Regions from separate parts of the Pseudoalteromonas sp. TB41 genome, predicted to be linked through region 2. Evidence: predicted binding sites of a transcription regulator. Region 2 holds the regulator's gene; each other region holds the start of a gene.

Region 1 (4,276 bases), on a different contig from region 2:
AGCGCTTAAACTATTTTCTCGTGAGTTTCGCCGTGGTGAACTAACCGTAATAAGCGCAGCCATTGCACTGGCGGTATTAACCGTACTTACCTTATCTATGGTAACTGAGCGAATTGCACAAAGTATTGCGCAAAAAAGCAGTGCATTTATAGCAGCAGATCGTGTTCTTGCCAGCAATCACGCCATAGATACCGCCTTTATAACCAAAGCAGAACAACAAAACTTACAAACTGCACAAATGGTGTACTTTGACACTATGCTGTTTGCAAACGATCAAATGCAGTTTAGCTCGGTAAAGGCTGCATCAAACAGTTACCCGCTTAAAGGCCAATTGAAAGTTAAGTCGGGTTTGAATGCTCAAACTGAGGTTGCACCCGGTGCGCCAAGCCCTGGTAACGTATGGTTAAGTGAGTCAGTTTTTTATAGCTTAAACATAAACGTAGGCGACCAAGTTGAATTAGGTGCCGCGTTATTTAATGTTGAAAAGGTGATTGTAGAAGAACCCGATGCGCCATTTAATGTGTTCTCTAGTAGCCGTAGGGTGCTCATAAACATAGATGATGTGGCAAAAACCGAAGTAATACAGCCAGGCAGTCGTGTATTTTACCGCCAGTTATATGCAGGTGATGAAAACGACATCAATAGTTTTTACGATTGGTTAAAGCCGCAACTCAAAGAAAACCAAAACTGGTATGGTGTAAAAGACCGCCAGTCTCCTATTTCAAATAGCTTAAACAGAGCCGAAAGTTTTTTATTGTTAGCAGGTTTGCTGGGCATTATTTTAGCTGCAGTAGCCATTGCGGTGTCAGCTAAACGTTATTGTGAGCGCCAATACGACCCTGTCGCAATGATGAAAACTTTAGGCGGCAGCCGCGATATAATCCGCAAAATTTACCTTATGCACTTATTAATGGTGTGTACCATGGCGGTAGTTGTTGGCCTTGCTATTGGTTACGGCTTACAAGAAGTTGCAACTGGTTACCTTGCAAAAAGCATGGGAACCGAACTGCCTATGGCAGGGTTTAAACCGTGGTTAGTGGCCATTAGCACCGGGGTTATTTGTGCGGTTATGTTTTCTATTAAGCCATTGTTAGATTTATTTGATATTCCACCACTTAGAGTGCTTCGCCGTAATTTAGGCGATCGCCTTGCGGTAAGTAAAATCCATTTAGGACTTAGCGCCTTAACGGTATTTTTATTAATGTGGTTATTTAGTAACAATATTAAAATTACCCTTATTTTATTTGCCTCAACGCTTGCGCTTATTTTAGTGTTGTTTTTAATTTCTAAATTAATATTTGGCGGGGGCCGAAAGCTTGGCTTAAAGCCAGGTAACAGCTGGTCGTTGGCTATTGCGTCTATTCAAAAACGTGCCAACGTTAACGCGGTGCAGCTAATCAGTTTTTCGCTAGCGATTAAATTACTGTTGTTTTTAATTGTGCTAAAAAACGACATTATTTCGGATTGGCAGTCTCAGTTACCAAGCGATGCACCTAATGCCTTTTTGGTTAATATTACGCAAAATGAGCTGGATCCGGTAAATGAATACTTAGCGCAAAAAGGCATTCAAGTGTCGGAGTTTTACCCAACGATTCGTGGCCGCGTGAATGCAGTAAATGGCGAAGCAGTAGCACGTGAAGTGTCATTGCAAGACAACGAGAAAAAAGACGAAGAAGCCCGCTCAGGCATTGGCCGCGAGCTTAACTTAACTTGGCTTGACGAAGTCCCTTCACAAAATGACATTATCGATGGCCAGTGGTTTGGCGATGACGCAGTAGCTGAGGCCTCACTTGAAGAGTCGATGATGAAGCGCCTTGATGTGAAAATGGGCGATACCCTCACGTTTTTAATTGGTGCGCAGTCGTTCGACGCTAAAATTACCAGTGTACGTAAAGTTAATTGGGCCACGCTTAAACCTAACTTTTTCATTATTTTAAGCCCTGATGTGTTGAACAGCTTTCCGGCCACGTATATTTCATCAGTACGTATTGAGCCTGAGCAAAAGCGCGATTTTAGCCAGCTATTGCGAGCATACCCTACTATTACAGCGATTGATGTAGACAACTTTGTTAGACAAATTCAATCGACTATTGAGCAAGTGTCGTTAGCTATTGGCTTTGTACTGGCTATTGTGGTGTTGTGTGGCGCGTTGGTACTTATATCGCAGGTGCAAGCAAGCTTAGGTGAGCGGATGCAAGAAATTGTGATACTGCGTACTTTGGGCGCTAAAAGCCGATTAATCAAAAATGCCACCTTGTATGAGTTTTTATTACTGGGCGGTTTAGCCGGACTGGTGGCTGCATTTTTCAGCGATATTGCGTTATTGATTGTTCAGCAGCAAATGTTTGATTTAGCGGGTAAGCTGCATCCTAATATTTGGATTATAGGCCCCGCTGCTGGCGGCGTGTTTGTAGCTGGGTTAGGCTATTTTATGATTGCCCGTACGCTTAAACAAAATACCCAAGGCTTAGTACGCGCATTGGCGTAAACTTTCCAGCCAAATAGCGTTTAAATGCCTACTTTTTAAGTAGGCATTTTTGTTTTTGCTTTGTACTGGTAATTTATACAGTGCTCTGGCATTATTAGCACTATTAATAAATAACAATAATGAGAGTGCTGTTTGGCCATAATTTTAGGGATCGATCCGGGCTCGCGTTTAACGGGTTACGGTGTGGTTGCGCATCAAGGTGCCAAGTTTTCATACTTAGGCAGTGGCTGTATTAAATTAGCCGATCATGACTTTCCCACCCGACTTAAAATGATTTACCAGGGCATTACGCAACTTATAGAGCAATTTTCGCCTGAAACATTTGCTATAGAAAAAGTATTTATGGCGCATAACCCTGATTCTGCTTTAAAGCTAGGTCAAGCCCGTGGTGCTGCGATTGTCGGTGCCTCTATGGCCGACTTACCGGTTTTTGAATACTCAGCACGGCAAATAAAGCAAGCCGTTGTGGGTAACGGTGGGGCAGATAAATCGCAAGTTCAACATATGGTTAAAAACATACTTAAACTGCCAGGTACGCCGCAAGCCGATGCGGCGGATGCGCTTGCAATTGCAATTTGCCATGCCCACTCTGAACAAAATTTAATAAAACTAGCGGGTAGCGCAAGCAAAACCGTTAGAGGACGTCTAAGGAAATAACAATGATAGGTCGCTTAAACGGCGTGTTAGTTGAAAAACAGCCCCCAGAAATACTCTTAGAAGTGAGCGGCGTTGGCTACGAAGTACAAATGCCAATGACCTGTTTTTACGATTTGCCTAAAGTAGGCGACAACGCCATTGTGTACACTCATTTTGTAGTACGCGAAGACGCACAGTTATTGTTTGGCTTTAATAATAAAACCGAACGTGCGTTATTTAGAGAGCTGTTAAAAGCCAATGGAGTAGGGCCTAAATTAGGCTTAGCCATTTTGTCGGGCATGTCGGCGCAGCAGTTTGTAAGTTGTGTAAACAATGAAGATGCCACTGCCTTGGTTAAACTGCCAGGGGTGGGCAAAAAGACCGCAGAGCGCTTAGTGCTCGAAATGAAAGACAGATTAAAAAATTGGGGTAATGACTTATTTACCCCATTTAGCGATAGCGCCGTAATAGAGCCTGCGAGCGATGCAACTATAGCCAATAATGCGGCCGATGATGCGGTTTCGGCATTAGTGGCGCTCGGTTATAAATTGCCACAAGCGCAAAAAGCAGTAAAATCAGTAAGCAAACCCGATATGTCGACTGAAGTTCTAATTAAAGAATCTTTGAAATCAATGCTGTGAGTAAATTATGATCGAAGCTGATCGCTTAATAGATGCTGCTGAAAAAACCAACGAAGACACCATAGACCGTGCTATTAGGCCTAAGTTACTGGCCGACTATCGTGGTCAGCCGCATGTTAAGCAACAAATGGAAATATTTATTGAAGCTGCGCGCAGTCGTAGCGAAGCGTTGGATCACTTATTGATATTTGGCCCACCAGGCTTAGGTAAAACCACGCTTGCTAATATTGTGGCGAACGAATTAAACGTAAATATTAAAACCACGTCTGGGCCTGTGCTTGAAAAAGCGGGCGATTTAGCCGCATTGCTCACTAACCTTGAAGAAGGTGATGTACTGTTTATTGATGAAATTCACCGTTTGAGCCCGCAAGTTGAAGAAATACTCTACCCGGCAATGGAAGATTACCAGCTCGATATTATGATAGGTGAAGGCCCTGCAGCGCGTTCTATTAAGCTTGATTTACCCGCATTTACACTCATTGGTGCAACTACCCGTGCGGGATCATTAACT
Region 2 (4,276 bases):
AAACCGCGTAAATTGTTCGCCCATTGCTGAAAAACAAGCACAGCAAGCCAACAAAGCTAAAATAAACCGAATCATATCCATCACATACGTGAACTACAGGAGCGGCTAGTTTAAGGCCTAGAATAAAAAAGTAAACTGCCGCCGGCATGCTTTAATTTTAATTTGCGTATTTTGTAGAGGGCGTTTTTGAGGAGTAAATAGTGGGCAATATTCAGAGGCTAACGCTAAAAATGCGTTAATGAGGTAATTCCTGCGTTGTTGATTTGGTATAACGGTAAAACTGCGTTAAAGTTTGCAATGAAATTAATAGAGGGTAAAAACGAGATAATGTCGGAAATTCAATTTTTAAATGTAGATCTAGAGCTTGAGTCAAAGCAAGATATTAGCGTATTAGTTGCTGATTTAAAAAAGGTCGCAACTATTTTACATTATGATAAAGACGAATACCGTCAACTTGCTCGCATTGAGGTTGCAGGTGAAATAACCACGCCAGATAAAGCGATTAATCACTTGTGTGAGTTAATCGAGTCGTGTTCACGCAATGCATTAAAGCAATGGTTGAGTTGTTCACGCAGAACTTTCGATATTGGGTTTGAGTCTGGCACTTCGCCAAAATGCTTTAACCAAGCCTTACATGCAGATACCTTGTTACGTATATCTGCAATTGGTGCAGGCGTAGAAATTACTATTTACCCTCTCGAAAAGTAATTTAACTTCAACCTTGGTTAATTGACTTACTAGCCTTTTCGCTCAACTACGGCTGCGGTCATACGTGATACGCAGCAAAGCTCATTGCGGCTATTGGTTATTTTAATATCCCAAACCGAGCTGCGCTTGCCGATATGATAAGCTCTCGCTGTGGCCGTTAATGTGCCATTGCGTGATGCCTTTAAATGACTTGCACTGATTTCTTGGCCAACACAATAAAATCGATTGAAATCAACCACAAAATTAGCGGCATAACTTGCTACTGTTTCAGCAAGCACCACATTTGCACCCCCATGAACGATACCCATAGGGTTATGATGCTCTGGAATTGCCGGCATAGTTGCCACTAAGTAGTCATCACCAATTTCACTGATCTCTATTCCCATGGTTTTCATGAGTGTCCCTTGGCCTGTAATACCTTGATCTAATTGCTTACAAAACTCTAATGTAATCGGTTGATGCCAAATACTCATGCTAGCTCCTTGGATAAGTAATTGAGAATTAAAATTTATTAATATGATAATGCGTTGCTAATAATTACATTTATCACCCTGCTTTTAAAGTAGGTTATTGTTTGATGATAACGGCATATAAGGCATTAATTTATATTTGCGATTTTTAAATAACTGTATATACTCACAGTTAATTGTACTGTATGGAAAACCAGTTGTATGCGACCATTAACGAAACGCCAAGCGCAAATACTCGAACTCATTAAAGTGTTTATTAAAGACACTGGTATGCCTCCTACACGTGCCGAAATTGCACAAACACTGGGTTTTAAAAGTGCGAATGCTGCAGAAGAACACTTAAAAGCACTGGCCAAAAAAGGTGTTATTAAAATGAAGCCAGGCGCGAGTCGGGGCATTCAGCTTGTTGAAGAAGAGGAGCCAGAGCAGTTGGGCTTGCCTTTAATTGGCAGGGTTGCTGCCGGTGAGCCAATATTGGCGCAACAGCATGTAGAAAGCCACTGTAAAATTGACCCTTTAATGTTTAAACCTGCGGCCGATTTTTTATTGCGTGTTAACGGTATGAGTATGAAAGACATTGGTATTATGGATGGTGATTTACTTGCTGTGCATAAAACCCAAGTTGCCGAAAATGGACAAGTTATTGTTGCCCGTGTTGACGACGATGTAACCGTGAAGCGTTTAGAAAAAGCGGGCAGAAAAGTACTCTTACATGCTGAAAATGATGAGTTTTCAGCTATTGAGGTCGATTTAGAAAATGAGTCGTTCAATATTGAAGGCTTAGCGGTAGGTGTTATTCGTAACGCTGACTGGATGTAGTATTAAAGCATAATTTAGCGCTTAATAGTGATTAGGCGCTGGGTTTGTTAGCAGCACAATGTCTAACTTATCAAATGTATGACTATATGTTGTTAAGTGCTTCTCCTATCATAAATAAAATCACTAAATACTTTATAAATAAACAAATTTACTCTGCTTTTTTAAGTTAACAATTTTTTATATTTCTATCCTGTAATTTCAATACACCCCTTACTAAACCTGACTCTTAGATTAATTGCCTGACTAGTTGCTATTTTTTTAGCTGCGCATTTTAAAAAATACACCTTGTTTATTTTTCATACTCACCTTGCTTATTGTTTATTTTTTAACTAGTTATTAAAGAGCTGGAATAAAAATAACTCACAGCTTAGTCGTTTTGAGAACACACATTTACTAAATCCAGCACCCTTATAAAAAATAAAAATAACGAATAGGCGTTTAAGCCGTATGCCTCTTCGCTTTGCGTCAGCAATAGCATCAAAGGAGCCGTCACATGGGTAAGCTGAGTTCTTCCTTGTGGCTTATATTGTTTGTTTTTTCGCAGAATGTGCTTGCTAATAGCCAATATAATATGCGTAAAGGCGTAACCGATATAAGTAATAATGTATACCAACTGCACATGACTATTTTTTTAATATGTTGTGTGATTGGGGTGATCGTGTTTGCCATTATGTTTTGGGCACTCATTCATCATCGCAAATCTAAAGGGGCTGTCCCTGCCCAATTCCATGAAAGCACCAAAGTAGAAATACTGTGGACTGCGATCCCTTTTGTCATATTAATTGTTATGGCCATTCCTGCGACTAAAACCTTAATTGCCATGGAGGATGCCAGCAAAGCTGATCTCACCATTAAAATTACAGGCTCACAGTGGAAGTGGCATTACGAGTATATGGGGGAGGACGTTGAGTTTTATTCCATGCTAGCTACACCTCAAAATGAAATAACCAACCTTGCTGATAAAAACCCGAATTATTTGCTCGAGGTCGATAAACCGCTGGTACTACCAATTAATCAAAAAGTACGTTTTTTAATGACTTCAGATGATGTTATTCACTCATGGTGGGTGCCTGACTTTGCCGTTAAAAAAGATGCAAACCCTGGGTTTATTAACGAAACATGGACCAATATTAATGAGGTTGGTACTTACCGTGGGCAGTGTGCAGAGCTTTGCGGTAAAGATCATGGTTTTATGCCTGTTGTGGTAGAAGTTAAAACAGAAGAAGACTTCAAAACGTGGTTAGCAGAGGCTAAACAAGCCAAGCAAAAAGCAGCTGAAGCAGACGCTGCGTTATTAGACCAAGTAGTACCAAAAGAAGAGTTAATGGCACTGGGTGAGCAAGTTTATATGGCGAGCTGTGCTGCGTGTCACCAACCAACTGGTTTAGGCCTGCCAGGTGTTTTTCCTGCACTTAAAGGTAGCCCAATAGTGGTAGGTGATATCAAAGGTCATATCGATATTTTACTTTATGGTAAACCAGGTACAGCGATGCAGTCTTTTGCAAAGCAATTATCTATTAAGCAGATAGCAGCCGTTATTACTTATAAGCGTAACGCATGGGGTAATGACACCGGAGAGGTAATTCAACCAAGCGAAATACAAGCGGCACTGGATGCTGATGGGGAGGCTAAATAATGAGTAGCATTGCAGAACAACCTAACACCAATGAGGCTCATCATGCCCACCAACCCGCTACTGGCTTTAAGCGCTGGTTATTTACAACCAACCATAAAGATATCGGAAGCTTATATTTAATTTTTTCCCTCACCATGTTTTTGATTGGTGGAGCAATGGCCATGGTGATCCGTGCTGAGCTATTTCAGCCGGGTTTACAGTTAGTTGATCCACACTTTTTTAACCAAATGACCACAGTGCATGGACTGATCATGGTATTTGGTGCAGTAATGCCTGCATTTACTGGATTGGCAAACTGGATGATCCCGCTAATGATTGGTGCGCCAGATATGGCATTACCGAGAATGAACAACTGGAGTTTTTGGATTTTACCGTTTGCGTTTTTAATTTTGTTAGCGTCATTGTTTATGCCTGGTGGTGGCCCTGCATTTGGTTGGACCTTTTACGCCCCGCTTTCCACCACTTATAGTAACGACAACACAGCAATGTTTGTATTTGCGGTACACATAATGGGTATCAGTTCGATTATGGGTGCCATTAATGTGGTGGTTACTATAGTGAATATGCGTGCTCCGGGGATGACGTGGATGAAACTGCCGTTATTTGTGTGGACATGGTTGATCACGGCTTTTTTACTTATTGC
Region 3 (4,276 bases), on a different contig from region 2:
ATTGGTTTATCGGTAATTATTTTAGCCACGTCGTCGGCCGGCATAATAGAAGAGCACCAACTCGGTAAAGCCTTTGAAGAGGCCCTCCCCTTCACTGCACTACTTTGTGTATTTTTTAGTGTGGTTGCAGTAATCATCGATCAACAACTCTTTACTCCCGTGATTACTTGGGTACTAACATTTGAAGGGCACTTACAATTGGTGATGTTTTTTATCGCTAATGGATTGCTTTCAATGGTCAGTGATAATGTATTTGTCGGCACTGTATATATAAATGAAGTTGCTGCAGCTCTAAAAGCAGGTCAAATAACTCGAGACCAATTTGATTTACTTGCAGTGGCAATAAACACCGGCACAAACTTACCCAGCGTGGCCACCCCTAATGGTCAAGCTGCTTTCTTATTCTTACTGACATCAACACTAGCTCCCGTGTTACGCCTATCTTACGGTCGAATGGTGTATATGGCTTTACCTTACACTTTTGTGCTTACCTTTGTTGGGTTAAGCGCGACTTATTTTGGCTTGAGTGAAATAACCAGTTTGTTTTATGACTGGGGGATAATACAACACCACATCCCTGTAGCGAATTCTGGGCATTAAGAGCTTCCCCGACTTTGAGGAGCTAGGAAATTTCATAGCTCCTCACTTTTCCCTTTTACTTGCTCCGCTGTTTATCCTACGTCATAATCTAAGCCCTTATTTAAATACGGATTTGTTATGAACTGGCTTGCTAATCTAAGTACTCAGCGTACACCTTGGTTATTATTCAGTGGGATTGTTTTTCTGCTTGAAGTCATCGCGCTCTTTTTCCAATACAACATGGGGTTAGCGCCGTGCATTATGTGTATTTACCAACGCACCGCGGTATTAGGCTTACTTTTTGCCGGTATTATTGGCGCCAGTAAACCAAACAACCTCGTAGTCCGTATTGTCGCTTATACAGTGTGGGGGGTTTCAAGTGTATGGGGGTTACTAATAGCTCGTGAGCACATTGAAATGCAAACAACCACTGACCCCTTCGCATTTAGCTGTGAGTTTGAGCCAAATTTTCCAGAGTTTATGCCATTACATCATTGGATACCGCAATTTTTTGAGGCAACCGGTGATTGCGGAAACATAGATTGGCAATTTGCAGGCTTAAGTATGCCAGCATGGATGGAAGTTATTTTTGTATTGTTTACCGCCACACTCTTTATATTGGTGGCCAGCCGATTAATAACTAAAAAGTCACTTTAATATGTTTACTTTTTTTTCAAGCCACGTTGACGAACTTAAACACTTAAAAGTTCGTCAAAGACAAACCGTTATTGCGATCTCGTTAAGTATGCTCTCTCCTAGTGACAGAGTGTTAATGCGTATTGTAAAGCTTATGCTGCTAAGCCCATTTTTTTTAATATTTACCCTTTTTGAAGGATGGCTACTCGTGCCCTTTTTGATTGTGGCTGGTTTAAGCTACCCGCTATTAACTGCCCCCGTAGATGTTAATTTTGCTAAAAAGCACCTTGGTGCTGCCTTAAAACAGTTTGATCAGGGCGCATAGCGCCCTTTTAAGTTAAAACGCCACCTTTCCATCAAGTTTGGCTAGCATTTTTTTACCCACCCCTTTTACTTTAGCTAGATCTTCAAGTGATGCGAAATCACCATTGGTTTCTCTATAATCGATAATTGCCTGTGCTTTTTTCTTGCCGACACCTGGTAACTTAATTAACTGTTTTAAATCAGCAGTATTAATATTAACCACGGCTGATTGCATCTGCTCTGATAGCATATCGCTTTGCGCAAAGGTGGTACCCATAGGTAATAAACATAAAGCAGCGGCTAATGAGATGATTTTAATTAATTTCATACTATTTCCTTTTGTGTTCTCACATGAACATTTGTTGATTATTTACACCCAGCACTTTTACATAACGTTGTGGTTACTAAGTACTAACGGTAACAATCACTCCTTGCGACTCCTTTACTGCAACGCGTTATAAAGTGACTTAATAAATAAAGTAGAGTTACTCTTTATTGTCAACCAAGCTGCAGATAAACTAAGGCTAAAGCTTGCAAAAACGCGCGCAAGCTTGTACTGTATATAAAAACAGTAATCTAATGATTTAAATTAATCATATTGCCACGTAAGTAAGCAGGAGAAATCATGGCTGTTGTTGTTAAATATGTTGTAGAACGAAACGGAGTCGAGCGCATGACGTTTACTACTAAAAAAGAAGCTGATGCCTATGACAAAATGCTCGATATTGCCGAGTCACTAGAACTCATGCTTGAAAAAGTAGATGTACCACTAAGTGAACAACAGGTTGAGTCGCTCGCGCTGGAGATTGCAAAAAGTAAAGACGACTTTATGGCCGTACTTAAAGGTGGTAAAGAAGTACCCACTAAAGCTAAAAAAACAAAGTCAGATAACGTTGCGGATATAAAAGATAAAGCAGCGAGTTAGTACTTTTAAAAGCTCAATAGTAATTGTTAAAAAACTGAATTCGGTATTCGAATTCAGTTTTTTTATGCCTTTAAATAATAATAGCTAAAGGCAAGTAATCGGTGATTAAACGAGATGAATGGTCTTTTCTAAAGGTCAGCCAATAAAAAAATGCCAACCAGTTAAACTGATTGGCATTTATAAAAACCAACACTTTACGTTAGCTAATCAGTTACAATGACGATTCAACTTCATCAAACAGATCAGTAATTTCTTTTTTCGGTTCAGCTGTCACAAGGCTTCCTACCACAATAGCAATACTCGCTAAAATGAAGCCTGGGACGATTTCATAAATTACACTGCTTAAGCTCTCACCATTAATGGTAATAGGCGCATAAATCCATACAAGCACTGTTAAAGCACCAACAACCATACCGCTAATAGCCCCTTTTAAGTTCATACGTTTCCAGTAAAGGCTAAACAAGACAAGTGGACCAAATGCAGCACCAAAACCAGCCCATGCGTTGCTAACTAAATCAAGTATTGAACTATTACGGTCATACGCTAGGTAAATAGCAAATAACGCAACCAGTATTACGCTAATACGCCCTACTAACACCAGCTCAGTTTGCGAGGCATCGCGGTTTAAGTAAATCTTGTAGAAGTCTTCAGTAAGCGAGCTTGAACACACCAATAATTGCGATGAAATCGTACTCATAATCGCAGCTAAAATAGCAGCCAGTAGGAAGCCAGCAATTAATGGGTGGAAAATAAGTTCAGCTAATACTAAGAAAATGGTCTCTTTATCGGCAATAGGCATTTGGTTTTCAATCATAAAGGCAGCACCAAATAAACCGGTAAATACCGCACCAATCGCAGATAGTGTCATCCAAGACATACCAATACGACGCATAGTTGGCATTTCTTTCACTGAGCGAATAGACATAAAGCGAACAATAATATGTGGCTGACCAAAGTAGCCTAAGCCCCAAGCCATCGCAGAAATAATAGCAATGGTAGAACCACCAGCAAACCAATCAAGCATATTCAATGAATGGATTTCACTGGCTTTTGGTGAACTTAACAACTGCTGGTAATTTGCATTTGCTAAAGTATCCATAAATGGCTGATCAAGCATCATATAAGTAGCGATAGGTACTGCAAGCAAGGAGATAAACATAATACAACCTTGCACGAAGTCTGTTAGGCTAACCGCTAAAAAACCACCAAATAAGGTGTAAACAACAACCACACCCGTGGTGATGTATAAACCCATTTCGTAACTCATCTGAAATGAATTTTCAAATAACTTACCACCGGCGACTACGCCTGATGAAGTATACAAAGTAAAGAACACAATAATAACAATTGCAGAGATCACACGGAGGATATTCTTGTTATCATCAAAACGATTTGCAAAATAATCAGGGATGGTAATAGAGTCATTTGCTTTTTCAGTATAAACACGCAGTCTTGGGGCGACTAAGAAATAGTTTGCCCATGCGCCTAATACTAAGCCAATAGCAATCCAAACCTTGCTAAGCCCAAATAAGTACATTGCGCCAGGTAGGCCCATAAGTAACCAACCACTCATGTCTGATGCACCCGCTGATAAGGCAGCAACACTGGGGGCTAAATTACGACCACCTAGCATATACCCTGATATATCGCTGGTAGATTGCTTATATGCGTATAGTCCTATTCCCAGCATTACAATAAAATATAATGCCAGTGAAATAATCATTCCTGTTTCCAAATTTGCCTCCACTTAAATAAGTAATAACAGGCTTTTAATCCAAATAATGACTCTTGAAATCTTATAATTAAGACAGTATTGGAATAAAAGCTTTCTAC
Region 4 (4,276 bases), on a different contig from region 2:
TCATTGGGTATATGTTTTTAAAGTTCAATTAACAGAGCCCATTATATTTCGCTTGCAAGCATTTCATCGCAACGTAGTCATTTAACGCCTCAATTTCCACAAGGATATATCATGCTCAATTGGTCAAAAATCGATACTGTATTACTCGACATGGACGGGACTTTACTTGATTTACATTACGACACTGACTTTTGGCTCAATGTTGTTCCACAACAACATGCTCTGGCTCAAAATATCAGTTTTGAGGCAGCCCGCGCAGATATCTTAAAACGCTATCAGGCTGTGAGTGGCAAAATTCAGTGGTACTGCTCTGACTATTGGGAAGCACAGCTAAACTTACCTATTCTCGAACTAAAGCGCCAGTCTGCTCACTTAATCAAAATTCGTGAAGACGTTCCGCATTTTTTAACTGAACTTCGACGTGCAGGTAAAGAACTCATTTTACTTACCAATGCTCATCCAGAATGCGTAATGCTTAAATTTGAACATACCGCCATTGATAACTACTTAGACGGGGTGGTGTCAACGCATGAATATGGGGTAAGTAAAGAGCAACAAAGTTTATGGCACAAGGTTCAAGGGGATTTAGGGTTTGATAAACGCCGCACATTATTTGTAGATGACAGCTTACCGGTATTAAATGCCGCACGAGAATACGGCATTGAGCATTTACTTGCGGTTGCTAACCCGAATAGCCAGCAACCACATAACGATATAACCGATTACTTAAGTGTCACCGATTACCGTAAGCTTATTTAGCTTATTCGCCCTGAGGGTAACGCGCTACTAAGCCTTGATATACCTGTTTTGCAAAATCTACATGCTCAGTATCAAGGCTTTTAACTACTTCAACTAAGTGTTCGTTATCTTCTTTGCCATGCCACACTTTAATGTAGCTACCCTCTTTGTAACCATGATCCTGACGGAAGAAGTTCAGCGTATTTTTACCCACATAGCCACGATATAAATCATCAATATCCATACCGATTTGTGCCATACAACCGGCAAAAGCAGCCGCGTTAAAGGTTTTATTGGCAACCGCACTGGCTGCTAATAATTCAAGCGTTTGTTTAAAATCATCACCTTGCTGTGGGGCGCTCATTTGAGTTTGTAGCTGTGTTGCTATTTGCTCGTAGCTGGTCTCACCGTCGATACGTAGCGATAAACCAAAATGAAAAATATCAACCAGCTCTAAAATTACTTGTTCAGTATCTGGCGTTTGTTTTTTCCACCATTTCCAACCGTAATGATCCAGCATTTCTGCACATTCAACCCAAATAGCTCTATACCATTCAAAGCCTTGACTAAACCATTGCTCATGTACTTTGGTATTCATGGCATTTTGCATTTCTAGCATAACAACTAGTTTGTTTAAATTCGCAGACATATTGGTTCCACTGTTGGATTTATAATTAGGGTAATAATACAGATAATATAACTTAACGACCAGCCGAAAACTCATGCCACGAGTTGATCAGGTCAACAAAGTCTTCAAAACCACAACCACTGCTTAAATCATTCTCTTCCAGCATGAGTTCGTCATCTTGGTAGGCTAATATATCTTCGTTATCTTGATGCAGCGCATGTGCTTCGAATAATGCTTCATCTTTAGAAAGGATCAGATCAATTTCTTGGCCTTTAAGTGTTACCGGCTCAAAGCTTGAACTCACCGAGCTAATAAGTGCCTGCACCATCGCCACTTTATCTTTGCCTATTTCTTCATTTAACCAGCGGCCTATAATCGCGTGCTCGCTGCTAATTTTAATTCTTAACCCACTAATAGGATCGCGAATGAATTGGTATTCCATAACTTTATTCCAGTACTGCTAATACAACAGATTATAACCTAATCAGCTATGAATAATGAAAGCCAGATACAAAAATAGCGCCATAAGGCGCTATTAAAGTATGCTCACTATAGCTAACCGCCTGAGCGATAGCGGGCAGCATCAATAATTGCCCATAAATGGAATACGGCTCCAATAATGGCTGGAACAACTAAAAACCATAACGCATAACCGCCAAAAACCAGAATTGCAAAAACAAGTGCCGCTAAAATGCGGCCCTGCACCAACTGCCCTAAACCGGGGAAAAAAATATTACATAATGCTGCGATTACGTTACCGCCAGAACCTTGTTGAGACATACTAACCTCTGTAGTTTAATTAATTTTGTATTTGTACTTATTATTTATACTTACACACTTTATGCCAATTTATTAAGGCTTACAAATCATACAGTTAAATTATTACGAATTTATCATTTTAGTATTTTTTGCCAAAAATAAGTCAAATTAGCAATTTTAAATAGCTATTTTAGTTACTTGCTCAGTTTATACTGTTAACTATTCAACAACTTAAATACGTATTTTATAAATAGCTGTTTATAAAAACAGTATTTTATTTAGCCTAACAAAAACACCTGTTATACTGCTCTCATTATTGATTAAAAAGGCGTAACGATGGACGTTTCAGAATTACTCGATGGCTTAAATGATAAACAACGCGATGCCGTTGCAGCGCCATTACAAAACATGCTGGTATTAGCAGGAGCAGGTTCAGGTAAAACTCGAGTATTGGTTCATCGTATTGCCTGGTTAATGCAAGTAGAGCAAGCCTCTGCCTATAGTATTTTTGCGGTAACCTTTACTAATAAAGCCGCTAAAGAAATGCGCTCACGGGTTGAAGAAACATTAAAAGCCCCTGTAGGGGGCATGTGGATTGGTACTTTCCATGGTTTATCGCACCGAATTTTGCGTGCACATCACCGTGAAGCAAACTTACCAGAAGCCTTTCAAATTTTAGACTCTGACGATCAGCTTCGTATGATCAAGCGCTTATTAAAATCGATGAATATTGATGATAAAAAATGGCCGGCAAAGCAGTTTGGTTGGTACATAAGCGCTAAAAAAGATGAAGCTCTGCGCCCTAAAGATATTCAGGCATACGATATTAACGAGCAAATGATGCTGCGCGTTTATGCCGCCTATCAAGAAGCTTGTGATAGAGCGGGCCTAGTTGATTTTGCTGAAATATTACTACGTAGCTATGAGGTTCTTAAAAATAACCCAACCTTGCTGCGTCATTATCAGCAGCGCTTTGCGCACATGCTCGTAGACGAGTTTCAAGATACCAATACTATTCAGTATGCATGGTTAAAATTACTTGCGGGCGATACCAGCAGCATCATGATTGTAGGTGATGATGACCAAAGTATTTATGGTTGGCGCGGCGCAAAAATAGAAAACATTAAACGCTTTTTAACCGATTTTGATGCAGAGACGATTCGCCTTGAGCAAAACTATCGCTCGACTGCCACTATTCTTAAAGCCTCAAACGCGTTAATTCAAAATAACTCCGAGCGAATGGGTAAAAGTTTATGGACCGATGGTAACGACGGTGAACCTATTTCTATTTATGCTGCTTTTAATGAGCTAGATGAAGCGCGCTTTGTGAGTAGCAAATTACGTAGCTGGCTTAATGCGGGTAATGCACTTCAAGATGCGGCTATTTTATATCGTAGTAATGCGCAATCGCGGGTACTTGAAGAAGCAATGCTACAAGAAGGTTTAAAATACCGAATTTATGGCGGTATGCGATTCTTCGAACGCCAAGAAATTAAAGATGCTCTTTCATACTTACGCTTAGTGGGTAACCGCCAAGATGATGCGGCATTTGAGCGTGTTATTAATACGCCCGCCCGCGGCATTGGCGATAAAACATTAAGCCATATACGTGACTGCGCTCGCGCTGAATCCTTGCCGCTTTGGTATGCTGCTAAAGCCATTGTAGAGCAACAGCATTTATCGGGTCGCGCTTCTGGAGCTGTTGCCAAGTTTGTTGAGTTAATTGAACATATTGAAGATAAGATTAGTGACTTAACGCTGCACGAGCAGGCTAAATATGCCATTCAAACCTCAGGGTTAATGGCAATGTATCAGGCTGAAAAAGGTGAAAAAGGCCGTGCTCGGGTTGAAAACTTAGAAGAATTAATTAGCGCCTGCGATCAATATGAACTCCCTGAAGAGGAAGAATTCAGTTCACCACTACAAGGCTTTTTAGCCTACACCTCGCTTGAATCAGGTGAAGGGCAAGCTGATGAACATGAAGATGCGGTACAAATGATGACGCTTCACTCAGCTAAAGGCTTAGAGTTTCCGCTGGTATTTATGGTCGGTGTTGAAGAGGGCATGTTCCCATCACAACAAAGTAATGAAGAAACGGGCCGTTTAGAAGAAGAACGCCGCCTTTGTTATGTAGGTATGACCCGTGCTATG

What was found. The regulator LexA, encoded in region 2, represses DNA repair genes until DNA is damaged. The targets are predictions, from matches to a motif close to TACTGTATNNNNATACAGTA.
Region 1: ruvC (crossover junction endodeoxyribonuclease RuvC) is a predicted target of LexA. The motif match lies at 2,552-2,571, and genes of this name have one in related genera.
Region 3: L641_RS0112370 (YebG family protein) is a predicted target of LexA. The motif match lies at 2,073-2,092, and genes of this name have one in related genera.
Region 4: uvrD (DNA helicase II) is a predicted target of LexA. The motif match lies at 2,378-2,397, and genes of this name have one in related genera.

The regions. Positions count from the first base shown of each region.
Region 1 covers NZ_AUTH01000022.1:6,653-10,928, reverse strand. Annotated here, with positions in the region: gene L641_RS0103650 (FtsX-like permease family protein) at 1-2,488, shown strand, start outside; gene ruvC (crossover junction endodeoxyribonuclease RuvC) at 2,621-3,145, shown strand; gene ruvA (Holliday junction branch migration protein RuvA) at 3,148-3,765, shown strand; gene ruvB (Holliday junction branch migration DNA helicase RuvB) at 3,773-4,276, shown strand, end outside.
Region 2 covers NZ_AUTH01000085.1:29,606-33,881, forward strand. Annotated here, with positions in the region: gene L641_RS0113585 (endonuclease) at 1-75, opposite strand, end outside; gene L641_RS0113590 (hypothetical protein) at 328-708, shown strand; gene L641_RS0113595 (PaaI family thioesterase) at 738-1,181, opposite strand; gene lexA (transcriptional repressor LexA) at 1,380-1,997, shown strand; gene coxB (cytochrome c oxidase subunit II) at 2,491-3,633, shown strand; gene ctaD (cytochrome c oxidase subunit I) at 3,633-4,276, shown strand, end outside.
Region 3 covers NZ_AUTH01000082.1:71,211-75,486, reverse strand. Annotated here, with positions in the region: gene nhaB (sodium/proton antiporter NhaB) at 1-600, shown strand, start outside; gene dsbB (disulfide bond formation protein DsbB) at 718-1,236, shown strand; gene L641_RS0112380 (DUF6170 family protein) at 1,238-1,540, shown strand; gene L641_RS0112375 (ComEA family DNA-binding protein) at 1,553-1,846, opposite strand; gene L641_RS0112370 (YebG family protein) at 2,144-2,443, shown strand; gene putP (sodium/proline symporter PutP) at 2,655-4,166, opposite strand.
Region 4 covers NZ_AUTH01000028.1:31,393-35,668, forward strand. Annotated here, with positions in the region: gene yrfG (GMP/IMP nucleotidase) at 112-759, shown strand; gene L641_RS0104880 (dUTP diphosphatase) at 761-1,387, opposite strand; gene L641_RS0104885 (YacL family protein) at 1,440-1,808, opposite strand; gene L641_RS0104890 (hypothetical protein) at 1,922-2,146, opposite strand; gene uvrD (DNA helicase II) at 2,462-4,276, shown strand, end outside.